Regions from separate parts of the Halomonas sp. H10-59 genome, predicted to be linked through region 1. Evidence: predicted binding sites of a transcription regulator. Region 1 holds the regulator's gene; each other region holds the start of a gene.
What was found. The regulator sigma-54, encoded in region 1, starts transcription at its own class of promoters, with help from an activator protein. The targets are predictions, from matches to a motif close to TGGCACNNNNNTTGCTNT.
Positions count from the first base shown of each region.

Region 2: NFG57_RS13020 (hydrogenase small subunit) is a predicted target of sigma-54. The motif match lies at 3,916-3,933, and genes of this name have one in related genera.
Region 3: NFG57_RS04305 (sugar phosphorylase) is a predicted target of sigma-54. The motif match lies at 3,129-3,146, and genes of this name have one in related genera.
Region 4: NFG57_RS05265 (ANTAR domain-containing protein) is a predicted target of sigma-54. The motif match lies at 2,863-2,880, and genes of this name have one in related genera.

Region 1 covers NZ_CP098828.1:1,634,465-1,641,669, forward strand. The annotation lists gene bioA (adenosylmethionine--8-amino-7-oxononanoate transaminase) at 1-446, opposite strand, end outside; gene NFG57_RS07280 (hypothetical protein) at 626-1,150, opposite strand; gene NFG57_RS07285 (HPr family phosphocarrier protein) at 1,202-1,471, opposite strand; gene rapZ (RNase adapter RapZ) at 1,474-2,355, opposite strand; gene ptsN (PTS IIA-like nitrogen regulatory protein PtsN) at 2,409-2,894, opposite strand; gene raiA (ribosome-associated translation inhibitor RaiA) at 2,900-3,208, opposite strand; gene NFG57_RS07305 (RNA polymerase factor sigma-54) at 3,368-4,780, opposite strand; gene lptB (LPS export ABC transporter ATP-binding protein) at 5,053-5,778, opposite strand; gene lptA (lipopolysaccharide transport periplasmic protein LptA) at 5,778-6,308, opposite strand; gene lptC (LPS export ABC transporter periplasmic protein LptC) at 6,321-6,896, opposite strand; gene NFG57_RS07325 (HAD hydrolase family protein) at 6,893-7,205, opposite strand, start outside.
Region 2 covers NZ_CP098828.1:2,978,171-2,985,375, forward strand. The annotation lists gene cybH (Ni/Fe-hydrogenase, b-type cytochrome subunit) at 52-834, opposite strand; gene NFG57_RS13015 (nickel-dependent hydrogenase large subunit) at 852-2,666, opposite strand; gene NFG57_RS13020 (hydrogenase small subunit) at 2,666-3,760, opposite strand; tRNA gene NFG57_RS13025 (tRNA-Met) at 4,156-4,232, shown strand; gene NFG57_RS13030 (M18 family aminopeptidase) at 4,392-5,723, opposite strand; gene NFG57_RS13035 (carboxy terminal-processing peptidase) at 5,897-7,205, shown strand, end outside.
Region 3 covers NZ_CP098828.1:936,790-943,994, forward strand. The annotation lists gene NFG57_RS04295 (glycosyl transferase) at 1-120, shown strand, start outside; gene dsbG (thiol:disulfide interchange protein DsbG) at 334-1,137, opposite strand; gene NFG57_RS04305 (sugar phosphorylase) at 1,296-3,053, opposite strand; gene nrdR (transcriptional regulator NrdR) at 3,247-3,732, shown strand; gene ribD (bifunctional diaminohydroxyphosphoribosylaminopyrimidine deaminase/5-amino-6-(5-phosphoribosylamino)uracil reductase RibD) at 3,729-4,922, shown strand; gene ribBA (bifunctional 3,4-dihydroxy-2-butanone-4-phosphate synthase/GTP cyclohydrolase II) at 5,103-6,248, shown strand; gene ribE (6,7-dimethyl-8-ribityllumazine synthase) at 6,370-6,867, shown strand; gene nusB (transcription antitermination factor NusB) at 6,864-7,205, shown strand, end outside.
Region 4 covers NZ_CP098828.1:1,157,972-1,165,176, reverse strand. The annotation lists gene NFG57_RS05270 (nitrate reductase) at 1-2,214, opposite strand, end outside; gene NFG57_RS05265 (ANTAR domain-containing protein) at 2,964-3,563, shown strand; gene NFG57_RS05260 (CmpA/NrtA family ABC transporter substrate-binding protein) at 3,560-4,654, shown strand; gene NFG57_RS05255 (FAD-dependent oxidoreductase) at 4,955-6,268, shown strand; gene nirB (nitrite reductase large subunit NirB) at 6,268-7,205, shown strand, end outside.

The sequences.
Region 1 (7,205 bases):
TCACACACCGCCATGCAGCCGGCGGTATCACCGTGGTAGGCCTTCATCAGCGACAGCATGCGGTGCTTGTTGGGGCGGCCGCGCAGATGGTGGTACTGCACCGCCATCTTCATCGCCACCTCCATGCCCACCGAGCCGCTGTCGGAGAAGAACACGTGGTTGAGGCCCTCTGGCGTGATGCGAACCAGTTCCCGGGCGAGCTGGTCGGCGGGATCGTGGGTTAGTCCTCCAAGCATCACATGACACAGCGTGGTAGCCTGCTCCTGAATCGCCTTGACCAGCCGTGGATGTCCGTAGCCGTGGATCATGCACCACCAGGAGCAGGTCGCGTCGAGCAATGATTCGCCGCTGTCCAGGGTAAAGCGGGTGCCCTGGCCGCCGACTACCCGGGGGGCAGGGGCCTGGGTCTTGAGATGGGCGTAGGGATGCCACACCGGAGAGGTCATGTCGGCTCCTGAAGGACGCTTGGTGGTAAACTGAGTGACGAGTTAAAAGTTTACCACCGCTGCTGCTGCCGTCGCCAACACCAGCGCTCGTACCCGGAAAATCGGGGTAGAGCGGGGCAGGCGAGGGCGCAAGGAGGAGCGGTGCTTTCTCAGGGTTGCTGGGCTTAGGGATGCCGGGCTCAGGGATGCTGGGCGTCGACACGTTCGAGAAAGCGCTCGAACAGGAACGCCTCGTCGTTTTTCAGCGAGCGACTCAGGCAGTCGATGAACTCTCGGCGCGGATAGGTGAAGACCCGCGGCGCCTTGTAGGCATCCAGATCGATGGCGATCACCTCTCCGTCGACGACCAGGAAGTTCTCGGTGTGCAGGCCACGACAGTGGATACGGTCACGGTACAAGGCTTCGAGAATGTCCAGGTAGCGGTTCTGCAGTTCCGGAGAGTCGAGGACCAGCTTTTTAAGCGCGATGCCGTGCACGTTGGCGGTGACCAGGCGATAGCGCTCTGCCGACAGGATTTTCGGTGTGGCGATACCCAGTCGCTCCAGTCGGCCGGCGACATAGCGAAAATTGTGGCCGGGGTAGCGCCGGATGCCCAGGCGGTAGCGCCAGCGATCGCTGGTCTTGGGCGTGAAGGTCTTGATGAAGGCGTCCTGGTCCGGATCGTAGTGGACCTCGGTGTACTTGCCGGTCTGGATCAGTTGCATGGCGTCCTTGGCAGGCAGGGGGTGGCGGTCAAAACAAGGAGAGGGAAGACGTCAGGCGTCTTCGTCGAAGCGTGCGTCGAACAGTGCCTCCAGAGCGTCCAGCACCGCGTCCGCGTCCTTGCCTTCGGCCTCCAGGGTCAGTTCCGTTCCGCAGGGGGCGGCCAGCATCAGCAGCGACATGATGTTGGCGGCGTCACCCGAGCGGCTGCCATGGTGGACGGTGACGGTGGCGTCAAAGGGTTGGCAGCAGGTAACCAGGCGAGTCGCGGCGCGTGCATGCAGGCCGCGACGATTGGTCAGGGTCAGGGTGCGTCGGGCCACGCCTAGAGTCCTCCGCTGTCCAGTCGGCGTTGCTGGCCGAGTTCGCGGTGGCGTAGACGGACGCGGGGATGCTGGTCGGCCAGGGCCGAGGCGATTCCCTCGGCCAGGTAGACCGAACGATGCTGTCCTCCGGTGCAGCCCACCGCCACGGTGAGGTAGCTGCGCTGGCTTTGCTGATAGCGCGGTAGCCAGGTGCGCACCCAGCCGAGGATGTCGCGCTTCATGTCGGCGACGTCCTGATAGCGTTCGAGGAAGTCGATGACGCTGGGATCGCAGCCATTGGCATCACGCAGCGATGGTTCCCAGTAGGGGTTGGGCAGACAGCGGGCATCGAACACGATGTCTGCATCCGGCGGCACGCCACGCTTGAAGCCGAAGGACTCCACGGTCAGGCTCAACTGGCCGCTGCGGTGGTCGGCGACCTGTTCGGCGATGCGCGAACGCAGTTCGTGCACCGACAGGCGAGAGCTGTCGATGACCAGATCGGCCAGGTCTCGAATACCCGAAAGGGCCTTCTGCTCGGACTCGATGGCTTCCGCCAGGGTCATGTCGCTATCACGGGTCAGGGGGTGACGGCGCCGCGTGTGGGAATAGCGCTCGAGCAGAATTCGCGCATCACTGGTCAGGTAGACCACCTGGCAGTCGATCGGACTCTGCTTGAGGGACGCCAGCTGGGCGGGGAAGCGTTCCAGCGCCTCAGGCAGGTTGCGGGCGTCGACGCTGACGGCGATACGGCGGGAATGACCGTTTTCCAGCTCGTCCACCAGGGCGCCCAGCAAGGTCGCGGGAAGGTTGTCGATGGCGTAGAACCCCAGGTCCTCCAGGGCCTGAAGGGCCACGGACTTTCCCGAGCCGGAGCGACCACTGATGATCACGAGCTGCATGTCCTGTCTCCTTGGGCAGGCGTCCATTGCTGATGGCCTAGGCAAGGCCGCGATCAGGAGGGAGTGTCGTCCCCCGGCGCCTGTTGGCGGATGGCTTCCTGCAGGCGCTCGTGAAGCTCGCGCTGGGAGCTGGCGTGGCGCAGACGGTGACGTGTGTCGGCGTCGTTCATGACGCCGGCGACCTGGCCGAGCAGGGCGAGATGGGCGTCGTCGGCCTCTTCCGGTACCAGCAGCACGAACACCAGATCGACGGGCTCACCATCGATGGCATCGAAGTCGACAGGTTCCGCGAGTTTGAGGAAGCCGGAGATGGGCGCCTTGCAGTGGGGGTTGCGGGCATGCGGAATGGCGACGCCATTGCCGATGCCGGTACTGCCCAGGCGCTCACGTCCGATCAGCCGACTGAAGACCTCCTGGCTGTCCAGGCTCGGGGTGTTCTGCGCAATGAAGGTGCTGAAAAACTCCAGCACCCTCTTCTTGCTGCCTCCCGGGACATCGAACAATGTGCGCTCGGGAGGGAGAATGGCTTCCAATGTCATGAGAGTCAGCGAATTCCGGCGCCTTGGGCGCGGGCTTGGGATTTTTCCTTGTGCTTGACCAGCTGGCGGTCCAGCTTGTCGGCAAGGGCGTCGATAGCAGCATACATGTCGCCGTCCTGCGCTTCGGCATGCAGGTCGGCACCGGCGGCGTGAAGAGTGCAGGCGGCCAGCTGGCGTTCCTTTTCCACCGAGAGGGTCACCTGGACGTTGGTGATGTTGTCGTAGTGGCGCTCCACACGGGTGAGCTTCTCTTGTACGTAGTCACGCAGGGGATCGGTCAATTCGACGTGGTGGCCGGTGATGTTGACTTGCATGACAGGCTCCTTGCTCTTTCGGGTGGTGGCTTGATTGTAACCCTTTTTCCGATCCTGCAAACCCCCTCGACGCTACGCAGAAAGACGCAGATGTCATGCGAAATTTCAAGTGCTTGCGCTTTCCCGATAACTAGGCTAGCGACGCCGCAGCGCAAGGCCTCAGCGCAGGCGCTTGCGCTCGCTGGAAGACGGAATATTCATGGCTTCCCGGTACTTTGCCACGGTGCGTCTGGCGACATTGACGCCGTCTTCCGCCAGCAATTCCACCAGTTTGCTGTCCGACAGAGGTTTGCGGGCAGGTTCCTTTTGAATCAACGATTTGATCATGGCGCGGATGGCGGTACTGGAATGGGCGTCGCCATCCTGGCCGACCTGGCTCGAGAAAAAATACTTCAACTCGAACACGCCGCGAGGCGTGTGCACGAACTTCTGGGTGGTCACGCGGGAGATGGTGGACTCGTGCATCTCCACCTTGTCTGCGATATCGGCCAGCACCAACGGTTTCATGGCCGCTTCTCCCTGCTCGAGGAAGTCGATCTGACGCACCATGATTTCCCGGCCGACCTTCAGCAAGGTGTCGTTGCGGCTGGACAGACTCTTGATCAGCCAGCGCGCCTCCTGCAGGTGGTCCTTGAGGAACTGGTTGTCCTGGCTCTTGTCCGCGCGCCGAATCAGCGCAGCGTAGTCGGGCTGGATGCGCAGTCGGGGCATTGCATCCGGATTGAGTTCAACGCGCCAGCCCTCTTCGGTGTGGCGTACCACCAGGTCGGGAATGACGTAGTCGTTATCGCTGTCACCGAATTGGCTGCCGGGACGTGGGTCGAGGCTTCGGATCAGCTCGATGACGCTGTCGAGTTGGTCGTCATCGAGTCCTAGTCGGCGCTTCAGCAGACGTCGGTCGCCGCTGGCAAGCGCCTCGAGAAACTGTCTTACCAGTCGTCCGGCCTGGGGCAGCAGGACGGTATCGCGAGGCAGGCTATCCAGTTGCAGCATCAGACATTCGCGCAGGTCGCGGGCGAACACTCCGGTCGGTTCGAACTGTTGCAGCCGAACCAGCACCGCCTCCACCTCGGCGAGGGGAGGGGGGCGACGACCGTCTTGCTCGAGCCCCTGGGCGATGTCATCCAGTGTCTGCTCGAGATAGCCGTCGGCGTTGACCGCGTCGAGCAGGCTCTCGGCGATCAGGCGTTCCTGGTCGCTGACGTCGAGCATCGCCAGTTGCCAGCTCAGGTGGCTGTGCAGTGACTGGGAGCTTGCCTGGCGCTCGAAATCCGGCGCCTCGCCACTGCCGGCGGGGGTGGTGCCCAGGTCCTGGTAGGTGTCGGACCAGTCGCTGTCCACACTGAGTTCCGAGGGAATCTGATCCGCCCAGTCATCTTCCACGGCTTCCCTGGTCTGCTGTTCGCCGAACTCGTCCTCGAGTTCGAGCATGGGGTTGGCCTCCAGCGCCTGCTGGACCTCCTGGCGCAGGTCCAGGGTCGAAAGCTGCAGCAGGCCGATCGCCTGTTGCAGTTGCGGGGTCATGGTCAGCTGGGTACCGATGCGCAGCTGCAGTGACGCCTTGAGGGCCATGGGTCGGGATCCACCAGTGTTGTCGAAAGGCTTTACCCTAACGACGAGTCATCAGACATGCAAGCATCTTGCCAAGTTGGTGTTTTTTGACCTGTGGGAGGGAGTGAAAAGGTCGATGTGGAACAACTTGGTAGGGGGGGAGGTGGTTCTTTCGAGGGGGGGCCCCTGTGTGCAAGGTGAGGCCGACCCTTTCGGGGCCGGCGGTTGGATGCTGATGCTGGCAAGTGTTGCGGCCGCTTGATGCGACTGCGGCTGTCGGGCGGCCCTGCGGCCTAGAGGCGGAAGTTCTCGCCCAGGTAGACCTCCTTGACGCGCTGGTTGGCGAGGATGGACTCGGCGCTGCCCTCGGCGATGATCTGGCCGTCGCCGACGATGTAGGCACGATCGCAGATATCGAGGGTCTCGCGCACGTTGTGATCGGTGATCAGGACGCCGATATCGCGGGCCTTGAGTTGACGAATGATGGACTTGATCTCGCCCACCGAGATCGGGTCGACCCCGGCGAAGGGTTCATCGAGGAGGATAAAGGCCGGCTCGGTGGCCAGGGCGCGAGCGATCTCGACCCGGCGCCGCTCCCCGCCGGACAGGCTCATGCCGGCGTTGTCGCGAATATGGCTGACGTGGAAATCCTCGAGGAGTTGCTCGAGACGTGCTTCTCGGCCCTCGCGGTCGAGGTCCTTGCGGGTCTCGAGGATCGCCATGATGTTGTCGGCCACCGACAGCTTGCGAAAGATCGAAGCCTCCTGAGGCAGGTAGCCGATACCGGCCAGCGCGCGCTGGTGCATGGCCGCGCGGCTCAGGTCCCGATCATCGATGCTGATGCTGCCGGCGTCGGCTCTGACCAGGCCGACGATCATGTAGAAGGAGGTGGTCTTGCCGGCCCCGTTGGGGCCCAGCAGACCGACGATGCTGCCCTGCTCGATCGACAGGCTGATGTCCTGGACGACGCGACGCTTCTTGTAGCTCTTGGCCAGATGGCGAGCGTGGAGAGTCTTCATCAGTTTCCTTGGCTTTCCGGCTCGAGGGTCATGCGAATGCGCTGCTCGCCCTGGACGCCCTGGGCGCTGGAGCGGGCCTGGACCACGCGGCGATCGAGGAAGTACTCCAGATAGGCACCGTCGAAGGTGTCATTGGCCTTGTGCAGCTCAGCCTGGTCGATCAGCTCCATGCGGCGTTCGGCCACGTGGTAGATCACCTTGCGGCCCCAGCCCTTGACCACCGGTTCTTCCGGGGATGGCTTCTGCTCGAGGTAGGCACGTGAGCCGGTCGCGGTCGCCAGTGACAGTTGTCCCTGGTCGTTGCGCTGGATCTCGACGCGTTCGCCGGTGAGGATCATGCTGCCTTGCACAATGCGCACGTCGCCGGTATAGACCGCGGTACCGGCGCGATCATCGAGATCCAGCTGGTCGGCCTCCACCTGAATCGGTGCGCTGCGATCACTTTCCAGCGCCAGGACACTGCTGCCGGTGGCGCCGGCGGCCAGGCCAAGGGCCAGGGCAAGCAGGAGGGCGGGACATGGACGCATCATGGAAGGGGCTCCTTATTGAGGCTCTGGCGGATGATGACCGGTGACATTGTCGGTCAGGCGAGCGGTATTGTCATGGATCCAGGCGTCGAAGCGCTCCCCTTGCATCTGTTGAGGGGGTTGGCGTAGGACGGCTGGCGTTTCGCTCCAGACATGGCCACTGTCGCTGTCGTAGACCAATACCTCTGTATCAAGCTGCCAACGCTCCGCGGGGGCCTCGAGATGGGCGTCGCCCGACAGGGTCAGGGGGTTGCCGTCCGGACCCAGTTCACCGTTGTCGGCGTCGGCGATCCACTCTCGGCCGCTGTCGTCGATCAGCGCAAGGTCCGGCTGGTCCACCCGGGTGACGTCGTCGAGCGGTGTGTGCACAAGGCGTGGCGTATCGATGCGCTGATGGGGGGTGCCCTGGGCATCGAAGCGGGTCAGGCGGGCATCCACCAGGTAGTAGTCGGGCTCGCCGGCCTTGTCATTGGGTACCAGGTCGGGGACGTTGCTCTCGCGGGGGTCGAGCAACGTCAGGCCGCCACCGAGTACCAGCAGCAGGATAACCAGCCAGAAGCGAAAGCCCGGACGCAGTGCGCTCAGTTTCATGTCAGCGGTCCGTTGCTCAGGTAGCTGTCGATGATATCGTCGAGGCGGCCCTGGGCCATCAGCAGGGTGTCGGTGATCTCGCGCACCGCGCCATGTCCGCCGGCAACCTGGGTGACCCAGTCGGCGTGCTGACGAAGGTAGCAGGGGGCGCCTGGCACGGTGATGCCGACCGCACTGCGATGGATGCAGGGCAGATCCGGCAGGTCATCGCCGCAGTAGGCGACCTGGTCGAGGGTCAGGCCCAGCGAATCGCACAGCGATTCAAGGGCGGGCAGCTTGCGCTCGACCCCTTGCTGTACGTGCTCGATG
Region 2 (7,205 bases), 1.3 Mb from region 1:
AACTTAAGGGCCAGCGAGCTACTGCTAGCAACTGCTAGCAACTGCAACGAACTACAACGGATCGTCGTCCTTGAAGGTGCGCTCCCCCGAAATCATGGTCGAGACGATGCTCTGGCGGGACATGATGTCTTCGCGTATCGCCACGTACACATGGATGATGATGAAGGTGATCATCACCCACATGCCGAGACGATGCAGGGTATGCACGTCCAGGCTCTGGCCCGCCAGCGGGATGACCCAGCCGAACAGCGTGTCCTGCCAACTGCCGCGCAGGGCGCCTTCGGCGTAGAGCGCCATCCCGGTCACGATCATGAACAGGGTGCCGAGGGTAATGAAGATGAACATCGCCAACTGCGCAAGCGGGTTGTGGCCCACGTACTTGCGCGGACGCTTCTCCAGAAACAGATACCAGCGAAGCTCGAACCAGACCTCACGCCACCAATCGCGACGGTGCAGCGGCAGACGAAACAGCTGCTTGGCGTGGTGATTGCCGACCAGCGACCAGTAGAAGCGAAACAGAAAGCCAATCGCCAGAATGTAGCCGGCGGTGAAGTGGGCAAAGCGGATATAGCCCATCACGAAGTGATCGCTGGCCTCACCTGACACCGTCGGCAACGGCTTGCCGATAAAGTAGCCGGTGGCGATCAGCACCAGGATGGCCGCCGCGTTGGTCCAGTGCCACAGCCGCAACGGCGCCTCATAGACGTAGACAGACGTCTGCTTGACCGAGGAAGGCAGCACCCGCTCCTCCCCGGGGCCTAGCTTGCCTGCCTGGGAATCTGCGTCGGCCTGGCCGGCTGTCGTAGTTGATGACGCTTTCGAGTCATGGGACATGGGACACCCTCCCCCGGCTATCTGACGGTGACGTGAGACAGTTCTTCACCGTCTTCGCTCATCACGTGGGTGGAACAGGCCAGGCACGGATCGAAGGAATGCAGCGTGCGCAGGATCTCCACCGGCTCGTCCGGCCGCTCCATGGGCGTATTCAGCAGTGACGCCTCGAAGGCACCGATATTGCCCTCCGGGTCCCGCGGGCTGCCGTTCCAGGTGGTCGGCACGATGCACTGGTAGTTCTCGATCTTGCCGTCCTTGATGCGAATCCAGTGGCCGTTCATGCCCCGGGGTGCCGCAACCATGCCGACACCGCGCGCCTCCTGGGGCCAGGACGCCGGGTCCCACTTCTCGATATTGGCGGTAGCCAGGTCGCCGGCACGGATATTGGCGATCAGCTCATGCCAGTCATCGAGCATCATGGACGCGCAGTAGTGGGCTTCCAGGGCGCGGGCCAGGGTTCGGCCGATGGTGGTCGGCAGCGCCTGCTTCGGCGTCAGGCGGGTGCCGGCAAGCTGGTTGAGGGCGGCAAGCGACGAGTCAACCTGGTCGATCACGAAGTCATTGCCCTGGGCGTAGTTGAGGATGTAGCGCGACAGCGGCCCCACCTCCATGGCGTGGCCACGCCAGCGTGGCGACTTGATCCACGAGTACTTGGCGGCCTCGTCGATCTCCTCGATCCGGGTGCGCGTGCCGACGGTGCCCTGGCCCAGCTCGTAGTGGTGCTCGGTCTCGCCGTCCCAGGGGTGCAGGCCACGGGACTCGTCGGCGTAGCGGTACCAGGAGTGGGCCACGAACTCCTGGATCTGCTCCGGGTCGGTGGGGTCCACCTCGTGGATCTCGTTCCAGTTGCCGCCGAGGATGGCGCCGCCCTTGAGCTGGTCGGTGGACTTGTCGTAGTTGACCTTGGAGTAGTCGCCGTAGTCCATCACGTTGGTGGCGGACAGCCCCCCACCGTACAGCCAGTCCTTGTAGAAGCTGGCGATGGCGATGACATCGGGGATATAGACGTTTTTAGAGAAGGCGAAGGCTTCTTCGATGCGCGCGCGCACAAAATTCAGCCGCTCCATGTTGAGCGGCGCGCCCGCCGCCAGGTCGCCGTCGATGTTGATGGCACAGGGCACCCCGCCGACCATGTAGTTGGGGTGGGGATTCTTGCCGCCGAACACGGTGTGGATCTTGACGATCTCCTTTTGCATGTCCAGCGCTTCAAGATAGTGCGCCGTCGCCATCAGGTCCGCCTCTGGCGACAGCCGATAGGCGGGATTGTCCCAGTAGCCGTTCTTGAAAAGCCCGAGCTGGCCGGACTCGATAAAGGTCTTCAGGCGATTCTGGACGTCGCGAAAATAGCCCGGCGACGACAGCGGATGGTTGGGGCCGGTCAACTGCTGCAGTTGCGACGTCGCCCGCGGGTCGGCCCTCAGCGCATTGACCGGGTTGACCCAGTCCAGCGCGTGCAGGTGGTAGAAGTGCACCACGTGGTCGTGCCACTGCAGGACCTTGGCCATCATCTCGCGGATCAGGTGGGCGTTGCGCGGGATGCGGATGTCCAGTGCGTCCTCCACCGCGCGTACCGAGGCCAGCGCATGACAGCCCGTGCAGACGCCGCAGATACGCTCGACAAAGGCCCAGGCGTCGCGCGGATCACGGCCCTTGAGAATGACCTCGAGCCCGCGCCACATGGTGCCGGTGGACACCGCATTGCGGATGATGTTGTTGTCATCCACGTTGACCTCGCAGCGCATATGGCCCTCGATGCGGGTCACCGGGTCGACGACGATACGCCGCCCGCTTCTGTCCAGGTTGAACCCGTTAGGGGTGTTGATCTGGGTCATCAGGCTTGCTCCCTGTTGGCTGACGACTGGCGCTTGACCTGCGCCCGTTTCAAGGCGCTGACGGCGGCGTGGACCGCCACCGCACCGCCCACCCCGGTGGCAACAACGCCGCCGATCTGGTCAGCGTTGGCCTCGATGCCGAACTGGTGCACGTCCTGCAGCCGGGCGTACCAGGACCCCTTGTCCCAGAAGCCGTCTTCGGAGCAGCCGATACAGCCGTGGCCGGCCTGGATCGGGAAGCTCACGCCCTCGTTCCAGCGGATGGTCGAACAGGCGTTGTAGGTGGTCGGACCCTTGCAGCCCACCTTGTACAGGCAGTAGCCGCGACGGGCGCCCTCGTCATCGAAGGACTCGACGAACTGGCCGGCGTCGAAGTGCGGCCGCCGGTAGCACTTGTCGTGGATGCGCTGGGAATAGAACATCTTGGGTCGACCGGTACGGTCGAGCTCCGGCAGCCGGTCGAAGGTCAGCATATAGGTGATGACCCCGGTCATGACCTCGGCGATCGGCGGACAGCCCGGCACCTTGATGATCGGCTTGTCGGTGATGACCTTGTGCACAGGGGTCGCCCGGGTGGGGTTGGGGCGCGCGGCCTGGACACAGCCGTGGCTCGCGCAGGAGCCCCAGGAGATCACCGCCTTGGCGTGTTCTGCGGTCTCGCGCAGCTGGTCGACGAAGGGCCGCCCACCGACGATGCAGAACATGCCGTCCTCGTTGAGCGGGGGATTGCCCTCCACCGCCAGGATGTAGTTGCCCTTGTAGCGCTCTATGGTGTCGGCCAGGGCGGCCTCGGCCTGATGCCCCGCCGCCGCCATCAGGGTGTCATCGTAGTCCAGCGAGATCATCGACAGCACCACGTCCTTGACCAGCGGATGGGCCGAACGAATGAACGACTCCGAGCAGCAGGTGCACTCGAGCCCGTGGACCCAGATCACCGGCGTGCGCGGCTTGGTCTCCATGGCGTGGGCGATCTTGGCGGTGTAGGCAGGCCCCAGTCCCAGCGCCGCCGCGGTCAGTGAACAGAACTTCAGAAATGAGCGACGCGTGACGCCCTGTCGCCGCATCACGTCGTAGAAGGTTTCGATGGGCTCCATCGGCAACGACTCCCCTGTCGTGGTCCTGGATCTCGCCACCGGCGTGATCCCCTGATCTGGAGGCGGCCTGCCCTCGATACGGCCAAGGCCAGAAGCCGACTCGAGGCCTTTGCGCCAGGCCATCCAGATCGCCTGTTGTTGTTTCCCTTATATACGGGGCAAGGCCCGTGCCAGATTGCGGGGAGTACGTCTTTTCAAACACTTGGCGCGCTTGACCACCACATGGCGGTAGCGCCCTTTCCAGCGGCCTCCGTCACGCCGGCACAGAGCTCGCGCTACACGGCACACTGGTGGTAGCCGGCTTTCCAGCGCGCTGCGCTGTCGCCGCCGTGGCCTACACGGCGCCAAGTGCTTGACAATAAGCTGGCAATCCGTAGAATGCGGCGCCATCCAAAGGCTACGTAGCTCAGTTGGTTAGAGCACATCACTCATAATGATGGGGTCCCCTGTTCGAGTCAGGGCGTAGCCACCAGATACCGAAAGGCCCGTCGATCACCGATCGACGGGCCTTTTTGTTGTGCCTTCCAATGCGACGATTCTACACCGACGCAAACGACAGAGCGCCTGGCGGTTACCCGCCAGGCGCTCTGTCGTCGTTTCAGTCTTGCGGCAAGCGCTGCGAGCGCTGGACCTACACCAGTTCGGCCGAGTTGAAGAAGGCCGTCAGTGCGCGGGTCAGGTGTTCCACATCCTGGCTGCCAGCGGTCTCGCGGACCGAGTGCATCGCCCACTGGGGCACCCCCACGTCCAGGGTCGGCACCCCCAACTCCGTTGCGGTGATGGGGCCGATGGTGCTGCCGCAACCCATGTCCGCCCGGGTGATAAAAGTCTGCACCGGCACCTCAGCTTGCTCGCACAGATCACGGAACATCGCCGCCGTGGCACTGTTGGTGGCGTAGCGCTGGTTGGCGTTGGTCTTGATCACCGGGCCAGCGTTGAGGCTCGGGCCGTGCTGGGCGTCGTGCTTGTCCTTGAAGTTCGGATGAAGCGCGTGGGCGTTGTCGCAGGAGATCATCCGCGACGACTGGATCAGGCGAATATAGCCTTCCTCGGTGCCCTCGCCCACCTGGCCATTTACGCGCTTGAGCACGTCGGCGAGGAACGGACCCTGGGCGCCACAGGCGCTGGCGCTGCCCACCTCTTCGTGGTCATTGGCGACCAGCACCATGCCCTGTTCGCCGTCGGCGTCGAGCATCGCCTCCAGGCCAGTAAAGCAGGACAAAAGGTTGTCCAGGCGGGCGCTGGCGATCAATTCCTTGCCTACTCCCACCAGCGACGGCGGCTGCAGGTCATAAAAGCCCAGCTCGAAGTCCAGCACCTTGACGCCGGTCAGGCCGTGCTCCTGCTCCAGCCAGGCCAGCAGCAGGCGATCGAGGTCGTCGTCCTTGCCGCCCTGCAGCACCACCGGCGCCATCTGGGTCTGGGCATTCATCGCCTTGCCGTCGTTGGCTTCACGATCCAGGTGGATGGCCAGGCTCGGGATGATGGCGATGGCCTCGGCGACGTTGAGCAGCACGCCCTCGACCCGCCCATCGGCATGACGGACATGCAGACGCCCGGCCAGGCCCAGGTCCCGGTCGAACCAGGGCGCGAGCAGAGCCCCGCCGTAGACCTGCACGCCGAGCTGCAGCCAGCCCGCCGACGTCTGGCCGGCGTGGGTCTTCAGCCTGAGATTGGGGCTGTCGGTATGGGCGCCGACCATGCGCAGACTGGTCACCGGCTGGCCCTTCGGCAGGTTGACGGCGATAATCGAAGAATCGTTGCGGGTCACGTAGAAGCGGTCACCGGGAACCAAATCCCAGCTATCGGTCTCCAACAGGCGACGGTAGCCGGCGTCCTCGAGCCGCTGAGCCATGTTCGCGGTAGCGTGCCAAGGGCTGGGGGAACGGTGAAGAAACTCAAGCAGCCGACTGAGCCTTTTGGCGCATCCGGCATCATCCTTTGGCAAGCACTCCTGTGACATGGGCGTCCTCTGTTGCATGATAGTGTGGTTCAAGGATTGACCCTGAATGTCGCACAACGGCGAGGGTCAAGGATTGACATCAAGCTGCTACAATGCGAATCCGGTCCAAGGGACCCGCCGACCGAGTCGGTGTCAGACCGACGAGTGTACACGAATCCTGGAGTGCTTCATTGATGAGCCTGATTGAGTCTGCGGGTCGCGCCCTGGCGTTGTCCCTGCTGATCGCGGCCCCCACGGCGCTGGCTACTCCCACGCCCGGCGACGACCAGCGTCAGGCGGCCATGGAGGTGGCCGAATCACTACGCTACGGCCACTACGCGGACGTAAGCCTGGACGACCAATGGTCCAACCGCGCCTTCCAGCGCCTGCTGGATGTGCTGGACGGCCAGCGAGCCTACTTCGTGCAGTCCGACGTGGATGAGTTCGCCGATCTGCGTACCGGCATGGACGAGGCATTGCTGGATGGCTCTCTGGAGCGGGCCTACGACCTCTACGAGCGCTACCACGAACGTGCCGAAACGCGCCTTACGTGGATGCTCGACGAGATCGACCACCTCGACATGAACTTCGACGGTGAAGACCGCCTCGAACTCGACCGCGAAGATGCCTCCTGGGCCGCCTCCCAGGCAAGCCTTGACGACTTGTGGCGCAAGCGCCTGGCCAACGCCGCCCTGACGCTGTCGATCAGCGGCCAGGAGGACGACGAGGTCATCGACACCCTGCGCGAGCGCTACGAGACCCAGAAGCATCGCCTCGAGCAGACCAACGCCGAGGACGTGTTCGGGCTGATCATGGCCGCTGCCACCGGTACCGTGGACCCCCACACCGAATACCTGTCGCCGCGCCAGGGCGAGTCCTTCGACATCCAGATGCGTCTCTCGCTCGAGGGCATCGGTGCCCTGCTCCAGGCCGACGGCGAGTACGTCAAGGTCGCGAGCCTGGTGCCCGGAGGCCCGGCCGAGAAGGACGGCGCACTCAAGCCCGCCGACCGCATCATCGGCGTCGGCCAGGAAGGCGAAGACATCGTCAACGTGGTCGGCATGCGCTTGGACGACGTGGTCGAGCTGATTCGCGGAGCCAAGGGCTCCGAGGTACGCCTCGAGGTGGTGCCCGGCGAGGCGGTGGACATGACCCGCTCCACCGTGGTCGACATCACCCGTGACACCGTCAAGCTCGAGGATCAGGCGGCCAGCAGCGAGGTCATCGAGATCCAGCGCGAAGACGGCGTGCACAAGGTCGGCGTGATCGAGGTGCCCGCCTTCTACGTCGACTTCGACGCCTGGCAGGCCGGCGAGGAAAACTACCGCTCCACCACCCGTGACGTTGCCGCCGAGGTCGAGAAGCTCAAGGCCGAAGGCGTCGAGGGCATCGTGCTGGACCTGCGCAACAACGGCGGCGGCGCGCTGCAGGAAGCCAACTCGATGATCGGCCTGTTCATCGACCGTGGCCCCACCGTGCAGGTACGTGACGCCCGTGGCCGCA
Region 3 (7,205 bases), 700 kb from region 1:
CTCGACAACCCCAGGGAGAAGCCCTTTATCCCCAGCTGGAACCGTGTGCGGGCGGCCTTGCCGGACCTGCCCGAACAACTTTACAGCGCGGTGGAGGCCGATAACGCCGGGGACGTCTAAGGCTTTAACGAAAAGTGCCTGCGCTCGGTAATACGGCGTTAAAAATCGGTTCAAAATGCTCATTTACACCACGTAAACTGCGCTTTCTCACCGATTTTTGCCTTGTCTAACCATCGCTCGTCGACTTTTCGTTTAAAGCCTAAATCGCGCTGGCACCAGGCCCCACCCGGGTCCTTATGCCAGCGCCTAATGCCAGCGCCTTGATAAACCCTGTCAGTCGGGCTCCGGCCCCATGATGGTATGGAACAGTTCTTCGCTGGGCAGGCCTTGGCTCATCTCGAGCTTGCCATCGTTGCGATAGACGATGCCCGGGGTCGCCACCATGCCGAAGCTGCGAAACAGTTCATGGTTGCTCTGCAGGCGCTGCTCCAGGTCTCGGGGCAGTTGGCGCATGGGCTCAATCGGGTCGCCGCTCTCATGGGCGCGGAGGGCGGCCTGAGGGTCATCGGCGGCCAGCATCGTGACCGCCTGGCGCGGACTTTCGGGGTCGAGGATACCGACCATCACGTGGCGTAGCTGGACCTGGCCGCTTTCGACGAAGGGCCGGCTTTGCTGCCACAGGCGGGTGCAGTAGGGGCAGTTGGGATCGGTGAACACATAGACGATGCGCTCGGCGTCGGGATCGCCGTCGGCGATCCAGGCGCTGTCCTCAAGGCTCTGCCAGGTGGTCTCGTCCTGGGGCCCGCGTACCAGGCGCTCCAGCGGCGCCTCCGACAGATTGTTGGCGTCGGCATCGATCAGATTGCCGACGATGGCGTGCTCGCCATCCTTGGTGACGAAGATGGTCATCGGCTGTCCGCGATGGCTGGCGGCGAAGCCGCTGAGCCCACCCGGCGCGTCGAATTCACCGTGCACCTCAAGACCTTCCTCTTCCAGCGCCTCGATGGGGGCGGGGTGGTCCTCGGCCTCGACGCTGGACAGTTGCATCAGGCCGAAGGCCACCGCCGCCAGGGTCATGAAGGAACGCTGATGGCGGGGCAGGTCGGGGAGGCGGGGCAGTCGGGGGCGGCGGGGCATGTCGTTACTCTCCGGCATCTTGTAGGACGAATCCCGCGACAAGCGAGAATCACTCGCACTAGGACAGCAGCAAACGCCATCGGTTCGACCGCTGACGTCGCCGGGCAGTGAAAGCGCCAGGGCCGCGCTGTTGTGTGATACACCGAGCGCGCGGTGGCTTATCTGTCGGTGCGCACCAGCCACAGTGAACGATAGGGGGCCAGGGTGTCGACGGGCCGCCAGGCGCCTCCTTCCAGCAGGTCCTGCCAGCCGGACTGGTCGAGGCCGTCCAGTACCAGTGGCTGAGGCCGATCGGTGACGTTGTGAATGGCCAACAGTCGACGGCCATCGTCCAGGGGGCCGCGCTGGATCGCCAGCAGCTCCGGTGGTGTGGGGATGACCGTCTGGGCCGCATCGGGGTGGAAGCAGGGTTCCCTGCGACGGATCTCGAGGCGTCGGGTGAGGGCGAAGAACACCTCGCGGGTCGGCGTGTGACGGCTGTCCAGCAGAGGTTCCAGCTCCTGGCGGTCCCAGCGCTTGCGATTGATCGAACGCAGGCGCCCGCTGCGTTCGACCCCGTCGTGGTCGTTCTGGGTGGCGGTCAGGCAGTGCAGGTAGACGCCGGGGATACCCTTCAGCACCAGCATCAGGTGCTGGCTCAACAGGAAGCGCTCGACCTGCCACGGGTCGGGGCCGCGCCGGGTGCCGCTCATGGCGTCGAACCAGGTGATATTGAGCTCGTAGGGGCTGTCGCTGCCGTCGGCCTGCCGGCGCATGCTGACGAAGCCACCGAAGCGCTGCATCAAGGCGACCAGGGCGTCGATCTCGTGGCCTTCCAGCCAGCCTTCCAGCGGGCGCACGCCAATGCCATCGTGGCTGGCGGTGAAGTTCAGATAGCTGCAGCCGGCGGGGAGCTCGGGCAGGCTGTCGAGCCAGCGTGCCAGGGTGCCGGCCTCGCCACTGGTCAAGGTGTGCAGCAACAGAGGTGGCAGCGGGAACTGATAGACCAGGTGGGCCTCGTCGGGCGGCGTGTCCTGTCGCTCCAGGCCGAAGTAGCTGATGTTCTCGGCGTGGGGCACGTTGGTTTCGGTGATGATCAGGGTGCCGGGGGCGACGTGGTCGACCACCGCCCGCAACAGCCGCACCACCGCGTGGGTCTCGGGAAGATGGATACAGCGGGTGCCGGGGCGTTTCCACAGGAAGGCGACGGCGTCCAGCCGGACGATGCGGGCGCCCTGCTGCAGGTAGAACAGCAGGATGCCGACGAATTCGATCAACACGTCGGGGTTGGCGAAGTTGAGGTCGATCTGGTCCTCGGAGAAGGTCGCCCACAGGTGGCGAACGCCACGGCGGGTGCTGACGGGGACCAGCAGCGGTGAGCTGCGCGGACGCACCACCTCGCTGAGATCGGTATCGGGGTCCATCTCGATGAAGTAGTCGCGCCCGGGCAGGTTGCCGCCGAGATAGTCGGCGAACCACAGCGATTCCCGCGAGACATGGTTGAGCACCAGGTCCACCATCAGATCATGGTGACTGGCCAGGCGCCGGATATCGCGCCAGTCGCCCAGTTTCGGGTCGACCTCGCGATAGTGGATCACCGAGAAGCCGTCGTCGCTGCTCCAGGGGAAGAAGGGCAGCACATGGACACCGCTGAAGACGGTCTTCAGGCGCTTGCTCAGGAACTCATCGAGTACCGCCAGGGGGGGCTTGTCGGCATCCAGCAGCGAGTCGCCATAGACGATCAGCCACTGGTCCTGCTCGCTCCACAGCGTCTGGCGTGCACCATGACGGTGCCTCAACCCGGCCCCCTGCGCTTCGTTCAGGCGCAGCAGACGGCGCAGGACCTCTTCGCTGCGTGCACCATAGAGAGGCGCGAGCAGCTCTGCGGCACGCTGGCGAAAGTCGTCGGGTTCCAGGGGGGAGAGGTGGCTTGCCATGGTGTCCTCCGCAGGCGTGGGGGCGCCTTGCCCCGTGAGCGCTCGCCATTTCATTGACGGCTAGAAAGAAAGTATCAAGCACAGGGCGTGCCAACTCAGCTGAAATCGCGGATGACCTGGGCCATTGCGCTGGGCGGGGCAGGCCTCAGCCGTTACACTATGGCGACATATTTTTCCTGCCGGACTGTCCGCTATGCATTGCCCCTTCTGTGGCGCCCAAGAGACCCGAGTGACTGACTCCCGGCTGGTCGCCGAAGGTGATCAGGTGCGCCGACGGCGGCAGTGTGCTGGCTGCGGTGAGCGCTTCACCACCTACGAGACCGCTGAACTTATCATGCCACGGATCATCAAGGCCGATGGCTCGCGGGAGGTGTTCGACGAGATCAAGCTGCGGGCCGGCATGCTGCGGGCGCTGGAAAAACGCCCGGTCAGCGCCGAGTCGATCGAGGCGGCGGTGGAACGTATCCGCCAGAACCTGCGCGCACGGGGCGAGCGCGAGGTCCAGGCGCGGGTGGTCGGTGAAGAGGTGATGAATGCCTTGAAGCGCCTCGATCAGGTGGCCTATATCCGCTTTGCCTCAGTCTATCGACGGTTTCAGGATATCGACGAATTTCGTGCCGAGATCGACCGCCTGGCCCAGGAGCCGAGTTTCTCGCCCGACACCGGGGAGAGCACATGAATCCGACGGACATCACGGCAGGCCAGGATGAAGCCTGGATGGCCAGGGCATTGAAGCTGGCCGAACGCGGTCGCTACACCACCATGCCCAATCCGAGGGTCGGCTGCGTACTGGTCAAGCACGGCAAGCATCTGGCCGACGGCTACCATCAGCGCGCCGGGGAGCCCCACGCCGAGGTCCATGCACTCGAGGCTGCCGGTGAGCACGCCCGAGGCGCGACCGCTTACGTGACGCTGGAACCCTGCTCCCACCAGGGGCGCACAGGGCCTTGCTGCGATGCCTTGATCAGGGCCGGTGTCGCCAGGGTAGTGGTAGCCATGCAGGATCCCAACCCTCAGGTGGCGGGGCGGGGTATCGCACGCCTGCGTGACGCCGGGGTCGAGGTAAGGCTGGGTTGCCTCGAGGCGGACGCCCAGGTATTGAACGCCGGCTTCGTGTCGCGCATGACCCGGGGGCGTCCACGGGTCAGCCTCAAGCTCGCCATGAGCCTCGACGGCCGTACCGCCATGGCCTCCGGCGAGTCCCAGTGGATCACCGGTGCCGAGGCTCGGCGTGACGTCCAGCGGCTGCGGGCTCAGAGCTGCGCCATCCTCACCGGGGTGGATTCGATCATCTTCGACAACTCGCGGCTGACGGTGCGTGCCGATCAGCTCGGGCTCGATGACGCCGAAGTCATCGCCCGACGCCAGCCGCTTAGGGTCGTGGTGGACTCGCGCCTGCGCATGCCGCTGGCCGCGGCCTGCCTGAGCGAGCCAGGGGAGACGCTGGTGGTCTGCGTCGAGGGCAGCGAATCCGCTCGCAGAGACGCGCTGATGCGCTCCGGCGCGCGGGTGCTGGAGATGCCTGCAGGCGACGACGGCCGCGTCGATCTTGGCGCGCTGCTCAAGTGGCTCGGTGACGAGGGCGGCTGCAACGAGCTGTTGGTGGAGACCGGCGCGACCCTGGCAGGTGCCTTGATGGATGCCTGTCTGGTGGACGAGTTGCGTCTTTACATGGCGCCGACCCTGCTCGGCTCCGACGCGCGCGGGCTGATGGCGTTGTCGGGCATCGAACGCATGGCCGAGCAGCGGCCTCTGGAAATTCTCGATATCCGTGCCCTCGGCAAGGACTGGCGTATTCTGGCGCGCCCGGCGCTGGCCGCCTGCGCCGAGCACCGACCCGACGAAAGTCACCGGGGCCCGGGATCGTAGTAGCGGGGCTTCATATAAGCGGCGCCCGACGCGGAGTCGCAGTGGCCGATCTTGATATAAGCGGCGCCCGACGCCCTGTCTGGTCTTTGTCTTTGACTGGCGCCCGACGCCGCGCCACGGTACCCTGACGCGGTTTCTGGCCGCCGTCGCGAGTGGCCATTTTAGATCCAGGGAGCATACATGTCGCAGTCTTCCAGCGGGGGCCTGGCCCCTATTGCCGAACTCGTCGAGGATATCCGCCAGGGCCGTATGGTGATCCTGATGGACGACGAGGATCGGGAAAACGAAGGTGACATCATCATGGCCGCCGAGAAGGTCGAGGCCTGGCACATCAACTTCATGGCGGTTCACGCCCGTGGTCTGATCTGCATGCCGATGACCCGGGAGCGCTGCGAACAGCTCAAGCTGCCGCTGATGGTGCAGGACAATGGCTCCGGTTTCGGTACCAAGTTCACCCTGTCCATCGAGGCCGCCGAAGGCGTCAGCACCGGCATCTCCGCTGCTGACCGCGCACGCACGGTGCAGGCCGCCAGCGCGCGCAATGCCAAGGCAGAAGACATCGTCCAGCCCGGCCACATCTTTCCGCTGATGGCCGAGCCCGGCGGCGTGCTCAGGCGCGCCGGCCACACCGAGGCGGCCTGCGATCTGGCCGCCCTGGCCGGTTGTGATCCCAGCGGTGTGATCTGCGAGATCATGAACGACGATGGCAGCATGGCCCGACGTCCTGAGCTCGAGCGCTTCGCCGAGACCCACGGGATCAAGATGGGCACCATCGCCGACCTGATCCACTACCGGATCCACAACGAGCAGACGGTAGAAGAGGTCGAGCGACTGCCGGTGACCACCGCCTACGGTGAGTTGACCGCCCACGTCTTTCTCGACCGCACCCACAAGGTGCACCACCTGGCGCTGGTGAAGGGCTCGCCGAGTCCGGACAGCGTGACCACGGTGCGGGTGCATCTGGCCAACGAGATGCGTGACCTGATGTGCCTGGTCAAGGGCGAGGACGCCTCCTGGCGCGCCCACCAGGCGCTGGAAGAGGTGGCGCGGGCCGAGCAGGGTGTCTTCGTGCTGCTCGATGACATGCGTCCGCATCAGGACCTCAACGATATGCTGCAGGTGTTCCTGGAGCGCCGCCGCACCGCTCGCGGCAGCGAGTCCGACGGCGCCGGCAACTACCTGACCATCGGCACCGGCTCCCAGATCCTGCGCGAGCTCGGTGTCGGCAGGATGCGTCTGCTGAGCTCACCGTGGAAATTCTCCGCGCTGTCGGGTTTTGATCTCGAGGTGGTGGACATCGTCTCGCCAGCTGATATCAGCGGTTGATTCACGCCGGGCGAGGCAGTAATGCTGGCGTCCGGTGTTTCGGTTTTTACCAGGGGACAGGCCCTTTGACAGGGTCACCCCGACTACCGGCCCCAGGCCGGTACATTCAGGAAGATTCAAGATGCAACCTATTTCCCAAGTCGAAGGCAGCTTCGTCGACGTCCAGGGCCGCTACGTGATCGTCGTGGGCCGCTTCAATCACCATGTGGTAGATAGCCTGGTCGAGGGCGCGGTGGACAGCCTGGTGCGCCACGGGGTGGACATGGAGATGATCGACATCGTCCACGTCCCGGGTGCCTGGGAACTGCCGCTGGCGGTCAAGCGTGTGCTGGCGGTGGCGCGTCCCGACGCCGTGGTCGCGCTCGGCGCGGTCATTCGCGGCGGTACCCCGCACTTCGAGCACGTGGCCGGCGAGTGCAATTCCGCGCTGTCGCGGCTGCAGCTGGAGTTCGACACCCCGGTGGCCAACGGTGTGCTGACGGTCAACTCCATCGAGCAGGCCATCGAGCGGGCCGGCACCAAGGCCGGCAACAAGGGCGTCGAAGCCGCCATGGCCGCCATGGAGATGGTGTCGCTGCTGCGTCATTTTGGTGACGATGCCGAGGAGACCCCCGCATGAGCCGCGAACAGCGTGCGCCCAGCAAGGCCCAGCAGTCTCGCCGTGCGGCTCGCGAGCTGGCGGTGCAGGGACTTTATCAGTGGCAGATGACCGACAAGTCCATCACCGCGGTCGAGGCCGAATTTCGCAGCCAGGTGCCCGATGACGACCTGGAGGTGCACGAGAACTGGCTCAAGGTCATGGAAATCGCCGATCTGGCGCTGTTCCATGAGCTACTGCATAACGTCGCACGCTACCGCAAGGAGCTCGACGCCTCCATCTCGCCGCTGCTGGACCGCCGCCTCGAGGACATCGACCCGATCGAGCTGGCGATCCTTCGCCTTGGGGCCTACGAGCTG
Region 4 (7,205 bases), 480 kb from region 1:
CGGTCCCTGCTGGGCCAGTGCCCGGGAAACCACCAGTGTCGCCTCCCAGGCGTGCTGCAGCGGCGTGACCGCCACCGCGCCATGCTTGGTCTCCGGCTGGCCAGAAAGCGGATCGACGTCCGGGGCGAACAGGCTCCCCGCCAGCGGTGAGTGACTGAAGCGCGGTGTCCAGTGGATCGGCACGAACACTTCCCCACGGCGCTGGGCGGCAGAGACCCTGACGCGGGCGCGCATCTCGCCGCTGCGCGAGCGGATCCTGGCGAGCCCCTGGTCACACAGCCCCAGGGCCTCGGCGTCATCCCGATGGACCTCGACGAAGGGCTCGGAGCGGTGATTCATCAGTCGGCTGGCCCTGGCGGTACGGGTCATGGTGTGCCACTGATCGCGCACCCGCCCCGAATTCAGCCGCAGCGGAAAGTCGGCATCAGTCGCCTGGCGCGGCGCCCGCGCGCTCACCGGCCACAGCCGGGCCCGGCCACTCTCGGTGTAGAAGCGGCCGCTTTCGAACAGCCGCGCGGTGCCTCGTGGTGCGCTTGCCGTCACCGGCCACTGGATCGGAGCCAGATCGTCGTACTCGACCCGGGACAGCCCCGCCAGCCCGGAAATATCGAAGGCCCGCCGTCCCTGGTTGTCGAGGCCCGACAGGCACGCATGCTCGTCGAAGATCTCGCAGGGGTGGTCATAGGCGAAGGCCTCGCCGAAGCCCAGGCGCTCGGCCACGCGGCACAGGATCCACCAGTCGTGGCGGGCCTCGCCAGGCGGCGGCAGGAGCCCGCGCTGGCGCGAGATACGCCGTTCGGAGTTGGTGACGGTACCGTCCTTTTCTGACCAGCCGCTGGCCGGCAGCACGATATCGGCGAGCTCCACCAGGTCGGTGTCGGCCATGCACTCCGACACGATCACCAGCGGACAGCGCTCGATGGCGCGGCGCACCCGGTCGGCATCCGGCAGGCTCACCAGGGGATTGGTGGCCATGATCCACAGCGCCTGGATGTCGCCGCGCTCGACGGCCTGAAACAGCTCGACCGCCTTGTGGCCAGGCTCCCGGGGAAGCCTTGGCACCAGCGCCTCGGTCGACCAGAAGCGCGTCAGCCGTTCGATGGCACCCGGGGTGTGATAGTCCATATGGGCGGCCAGCTGGTTGGCCAGCCCACCGACCTCGCGCCCGCCCATGGCGTTGGGCTGGCCGGTGATGGAAAAGGGTCCTGCGCCGGGCAGGCCAATCTTGCCGCCGGCCAGGTGGCAGTTGAGGATGGCCTGGCACTTGTCGGTGCCGCTGGTCGACTGGTTGACCCCCTGGGAGTAAAGCGTGACCACGTGCAGCTGGGTGGCAAACCAGTAGTAGAAGGTCTCGAGGCGCTCGGCGTCGAGATCGCAGGCCGCCGCCACCGCCTCGATGTCCGAGGCCTCGTCCAGGGCGGCGGCAATCGTCTCTTCGGCGCCGTCCACATGGCGCTTCAGATAGACCTCATCGAGCCGTTGGCGACGGGCCATCCAGGCCAGCAGGCCATTGAACAGCAAAGCGTCGCTGCCGGGGCGCAGCCCCAGGTACAGATCGGCGATCTCGCAGCTGTCGGTGACCCGAGGATCGATGACCACGACCCGCATCAGCGGATTGCGGGTCTTGGCCAGACGCAGCCGCTGATACAGCACCGGATGGTTCCAGGCCAGATTGGACCCCACCAGCACCACCAGTTCGGCCTCTTCCAGGTCCTCGTAGTTGCAGGGGACGGCGTCGGCGCCCAGGGTGCGCTTGTAGGCCGCCACCGCTGACGCCATGCACAGCCGCGAGTTGGTATCCAGGTGCGGTGTTCCGAGAAACCCCTTGAACAGCTTGTTGGCGACGTAGTAGTCCTCGGTCAATAGCTGCCCGGACAGGTAGCCGGCAATGGCATCTGGACCGCTGCCCTCGGCAATCGCTCCCATACGCTCGGCGACGGCGTCCAGCGCGCTGTCCCAGTCGGTCTCGCGACCGTCCACCCTGGGTCGCGTCAAGCGCCCCTGAACGCCCAGGGTCTCCGCCAGGGCCGAGCCCTTGACGCACAGGCGCCCGAAGTTGGCCGGGTGATCCCGATCGCCCTGGAGGGTGACCGACTCGCCATCGCGACGAAGCTCGACGCCGCAGCCGACCCCGCAGTAGGGACAGGTGGTACCTGTGGCCTCGCCGCCTGCACCGCTGTCGATCTCCGTGCTGTCGCTATCCGTCCGGGTCATCGCGCTCTCCTGTCGGCCATCTTGCTGCCTTGGCATATCGTCGGCATCTCATCGGCAGATCATCGCTCCGCTAGCGGCCGGGCCTTGATCGGTCGGGCCTTGCTCAGGCCCAAAAACGCACGACGCCCATCCCGTCGAGCGAGGCTCGAGGAGATGGGCGTCGTTGCCGGATGAAATCCCGCGCTGGATTTCGTGTGTGCTAGCGCCCGTTGCAGACGAGTTGTCGAACCGGCCCACCCGCCACCAGCGTCGGGACCCTTCCTGGCTCGGCCTAGTGATCTGGCTCGGCCTAGTGATCGGGCTCGACGTAGTCATCTGGCTCGGCTTAGTGATGCCCATGGCACCAACAACGGCACTAGCTTTGCCAGTAACCAAAGCAAACCCTGTGCCAGAACACCATAATCGCCCCCTGCAGTGTGGAATGCTGGTGCCAGCCAATTGAAGCCACGACGTTTTTTTCTGACGTTTGCCCAGGCGATGGTGGCGAGAAGACGTCTGACAGACCCCAGGCTCGCACCACAACGAACGATGGAGGCCACCGTTTACGCACCCTTTCGGTGCGCGAGCGCCTGCCCGGCATATCTGCGGGGGCACGGCGGCGGCTTTGCAGGGGGTTATCTCCCTGACAGAAAACGACAAGATCGAAAATGGAACGCCTTTTGCGCTGACAGGTGCAGAGGCACCCAAGGTGCACCCCTCATCATGTCGACTCGAGCTCTATCGAGCGACAGCATCATCGAGCCACGCCCATGCCCGAACACGACACCTTGAAGGTCCTGCTGGTCGACGACGAGATAGTGCGCGCCGCCATGGTCGAAGAGGCGCTTGCGCTGGACGGACACCAGGTGGTCTGCCGACTGTCAAGCCCGGCCAGCCTCAACGACATGGTGCAGCAGCATCAACCCGACGTGGTCATCATCGACATGGAATCGCCTGACCGGGACACCCTGGAGAGCATGGCGCTGCTGCAGCGGGAAAACCCTCGACCGGTGGTGTTCTTCGCCGACCAGCACGACCCCGAATCGCTCAAGGCGGCGGTGAAGGCCGGCGTCAGCGCCTATGTGGTGGACGGTCTGGCGGCCAACCGCGTCAAGGCGGTCATCGATGTCGCCATCGCCCGCTTCGAAGCCTTTCAGGGAATGCGCCGCGACCTCGACAAGGCACGCAACCAGCTCGCCGACCGCAAGCGCATCGAACAGGCCAAGGGCCTGTTGATGAAGCATCAGAGCTGCGATGAGGAACAGGCCTACCGCATGCTGCGCAAGCTGGCCATGGACCGCGGCCAGCGCATCGCACAGGTCGCCCAGAACGTCATCGACATCCTCAAGCCACTGGAGAAGGGATCATGAGTCCATCGCTGTCTTCTGACGCGGCCAGCACGTCCAGAACTGGCGCGCCGCATCCACCCGAGCTCGCCAGCCTGACCCTGGGATTCGTGCCGCTGCTGGATGCTGCGCTGTTGATCATCGCCCGGGAAGGAGGCTTCTTCGCCGCCCAGGGGGTCGAGGTCAGCCTGTCACGCGAGAACGCCTGGTCCACCCTGCGCGACAAGGTCGCCGCCGGCCTGCTTGACGGCGCCCAGATGCTGGCGCCGATGCCGCTGGCCATGAGCCTGGGGCTGTCCCGCGCGCCTTGTGACACCCTGGCCGCCGCGGTGCTGAGCCGCCAGGGCAATACGCTGGTGCTGTCTCGCCGCCTGGCCGAGGCGGTCGGCGCTTCGGTCCACAGCGGGGAGCCCGGCGCCTTCGGCGCGGCCAGCGAACTCGCCCGACGCTTCAAGGCCTCGCTGAAAGAAGGCACCCGGCCACGCCTGGCCATGGTCTACCCCTACTCCTGCCAGCACCTGTTGCTGCGTGACTGGCTGGCCCGCGGCGACATCAATGTCGACAGCGAGGTCGAACTGGTCGCGCTGCCGCCACCGCGCATGGTGGACGCCCTGCGCGAAGGCGAGATCGATGGCTTCTGCGTCGGCGAGCCCTGGGGCAGCCTGGCCCAGCATCGTCAGGTGGGTCGAGTGGTAGCCAGCGGTGCGGAACTGATGCCGGCGCATCCCGAGAAGGTGCTGGGGGTGACGGCCTCCTGGGCGCGGCGCTACCCGAATACCCTGTCCGCGCTGCTGCGCGCCCTCCAGGCCGCCGCCCTGTGGCTGGACAAGGCGCCTGAGGCCAGACGCCAGACCCTGGCCTGGCTGGCACTGCCCCCCTACCTCGATGAAGCCGTAGGCCATCTCGACGAGCTGCCGCTGGAAGCCGCCCCGGGCTACCCCTGCATCGGTGAGCGACTGCGCCCCCTGACGGCCGACTTCGAGGGGCTGATCCAGCGGTTGTCGCCGCTGCTCGAGGCTCGCGGGCGACAGCTCGACACCGCCACCCTGGAGGAGTGCTACAGCGCTGTGCATTACGACGCCGCCACGCACCAGTACGGTGCCGACACGCCCTGAACCCTGCCTGACCGGTGCTGACGCCCGCCACCAGGGCCTGCACCAACAGGCTGTTTTACCTGCACAAAACGTAAAACAGGCATGAAACTTGGATAGCCTGTAGCAAGTGCCGGCGAATGCCGGCGGCGGTCAACGGCGATCGCACCGACACTAGACAAAGACGTCTCTTCACCCTCCGACGCCGGAGGTGTGAGAGACGTCTTTGGCGTTTTTGGAGCCCATGCGATGCCTTATTCCACTGGTCCTTCTGACTCCAGGCCCCGTTCCTCTGGCCTGCCTGACTCAAGGTCCCGTTCCGAAATGACCCAGGCCGGCTCGTCTTCCCCGACGAGGTCTGATGACGCACGTCTTCCCCACCTGGTGATCGTCGGCAACGGCATGGCCGCGCATCGATTGATCGAGACCCTGGCGGCCCAGAGTGGTGCCCCACGACACATCACCGTGATCGGCGCCGAACCGCACGCGGCCTACAACCGCATTCTGCTGTCGAGCTGGCTGGCCGGCGATGTCGAGCAGGATGGATTGACGCTGACACCGCCGCATGACTCCGCCGTCACGGTCGATCAGCGCCTGGGCGCGCGGGTGGAACGGATCGATCGTACCCGGCGCCTGGTCGAGTGCGACGACGGCGAGGTGATCCCCTACGACCACCTGGTGCTGGCGCTGGGTTCGCGCAGCGCCATGCCACAGATCCCCGGCATCACGCTGACGGGCGTGTCGGGCTTTCGCGATCTGGACGATGCGGCGCGCCTGGCCGACGCAGCAAAGGCTGGCGGCGCGGCGGTGGTGGTCGGTGGTGGCCTGCTGGGCCTGGAGGCCGCCGCCGGCCTCGCCGCCAGAGGCATGCAGGTATGCGTGCTGCAACGCTCACCGCGCCTGATGAACCGGCAGCTGGACGCCACCGCCAGCACCATGCTGGCAAGCGAAATCGAAGGACGCGGCATCCATCTGAAGACCGGGGCGCGGCTGGCCGAGATCGTCGGCGATGAGCACGGCAAGGTGATCGGCGTACGCCTGGAAGACGACGAGCGCCTGCTGCCGGCGAACTGCGTGGTGATCGCCGCCGGCATCACCCCCAACGCCGAGCTGGGCAGGGATGCGGGGCTCGATTGCGATCGCGCCATCGTCGTCGACGACACCCTGGCCACCTCGGACCCCGACATTTCTGCCCTCGGCGAATGCTGCCAGTTCGAGGACACCACCTACGGTCTGGTGGAGCCGATCTGGCATCAGGTCGAGGTACTGGCCCGTCGCCTGTGCGGCGAGCCCTCGGCGCCTTACCACGAACGCGCCTGCGCCACCAAGCTCAAGGTTTCCGGCGTCTCGCTGTACGCCTTCGGCCCCACCGAGGCCGAGGACGGACATGAGGTCCTCAGCTACCGCGACCAGGGCGAATACCGCCGACTTCTGCTGCGCGACGGCCGACTCGAGGGCGCCGTGCTCTACGGCGATACCCGCATGGGCCCCTGGTTATTCCGGCTCGCCGAGCAAGGCCTGCGACTGGACCGAGTGCGTCACTCGCTGCTGCTGGGCCAGGCCGATACCGAGGCTCTGCTGGCGGACGACGCCACCACCGACACCGACCCATCGACCACCGAACAGGATGCCGCCTGATGTCCAGCACAAAGCACAATCTCGCCGCACACAATGCTCCCGACAGCAACGCCGCGGATACCCGCCCCACCCTGGTCGTGGTAGGCAACGGCATGGTCGGTCACCACCTGGTCGAGCAGCTGGTCGAACGTGATCAGCACCGCCGCTACCGCATCGTGGTGTTCGGCGAGGAACGTCATCTGGCCTACGACCGAGTGCACCTGTCGGAGTACTTCAGTGGCCGCGACGCCCAGTCCCTGGCGCTGTCCACCGCCGACTACTACGCCGAGCACGGCATCGAGCTCAAGTTGCACCAGGCTGTCACCGCCATCGATCGCGATGCACGGCGCGTTCACACCGACGCTGGCTACCTCGACTTCGACCGTCTGGTGCTGGCCACCGGATCCTTCCCCTTCGTCCCGCCGATTCCCGGCAATGATCGCGAGGGCTGCCTGGTCTACCGCACCCTGGACGATCTCGACGCCATTCGCGCCGCCGCCACCACCGCCAATACCGGCGTGGTGGTGGGGGGCGGACTGCTCGGACTGGAGGCCGCCAACGCCCTGCGCGGCCTCGACCTGGACACCGCGGTGGTCGAATTTGCCCCGCGTCTGATGCCGATGCAGGTGGACGAGCAAGGCGGTGAACTGCTCAAGGAAAAGATCGAGGGCCTGGGCGTCCAGGTGCTGACCGAAAGAGCGACCCGCGAGATCGTCCCCGGTGAAGCCAGCCGTCTGCGCATGGTATTTCAGGACGACAAGGTGCTGGAGACCGATCTGATCGTGTTCTCCGCCGGCATACGCCCCCGGGACGAGCTGGCCCGCGAGTGCGGGCTCGAGATCGGCGAACGTGGCGGCGTGGTCATCGATGACCACTGCCTGACCAGCGATCCCGCCATCCTCGCGGTGGGCGAGGTCGCGCTGTATAACAACAGCATCTTCGGCCTGGTCGCCCCCGG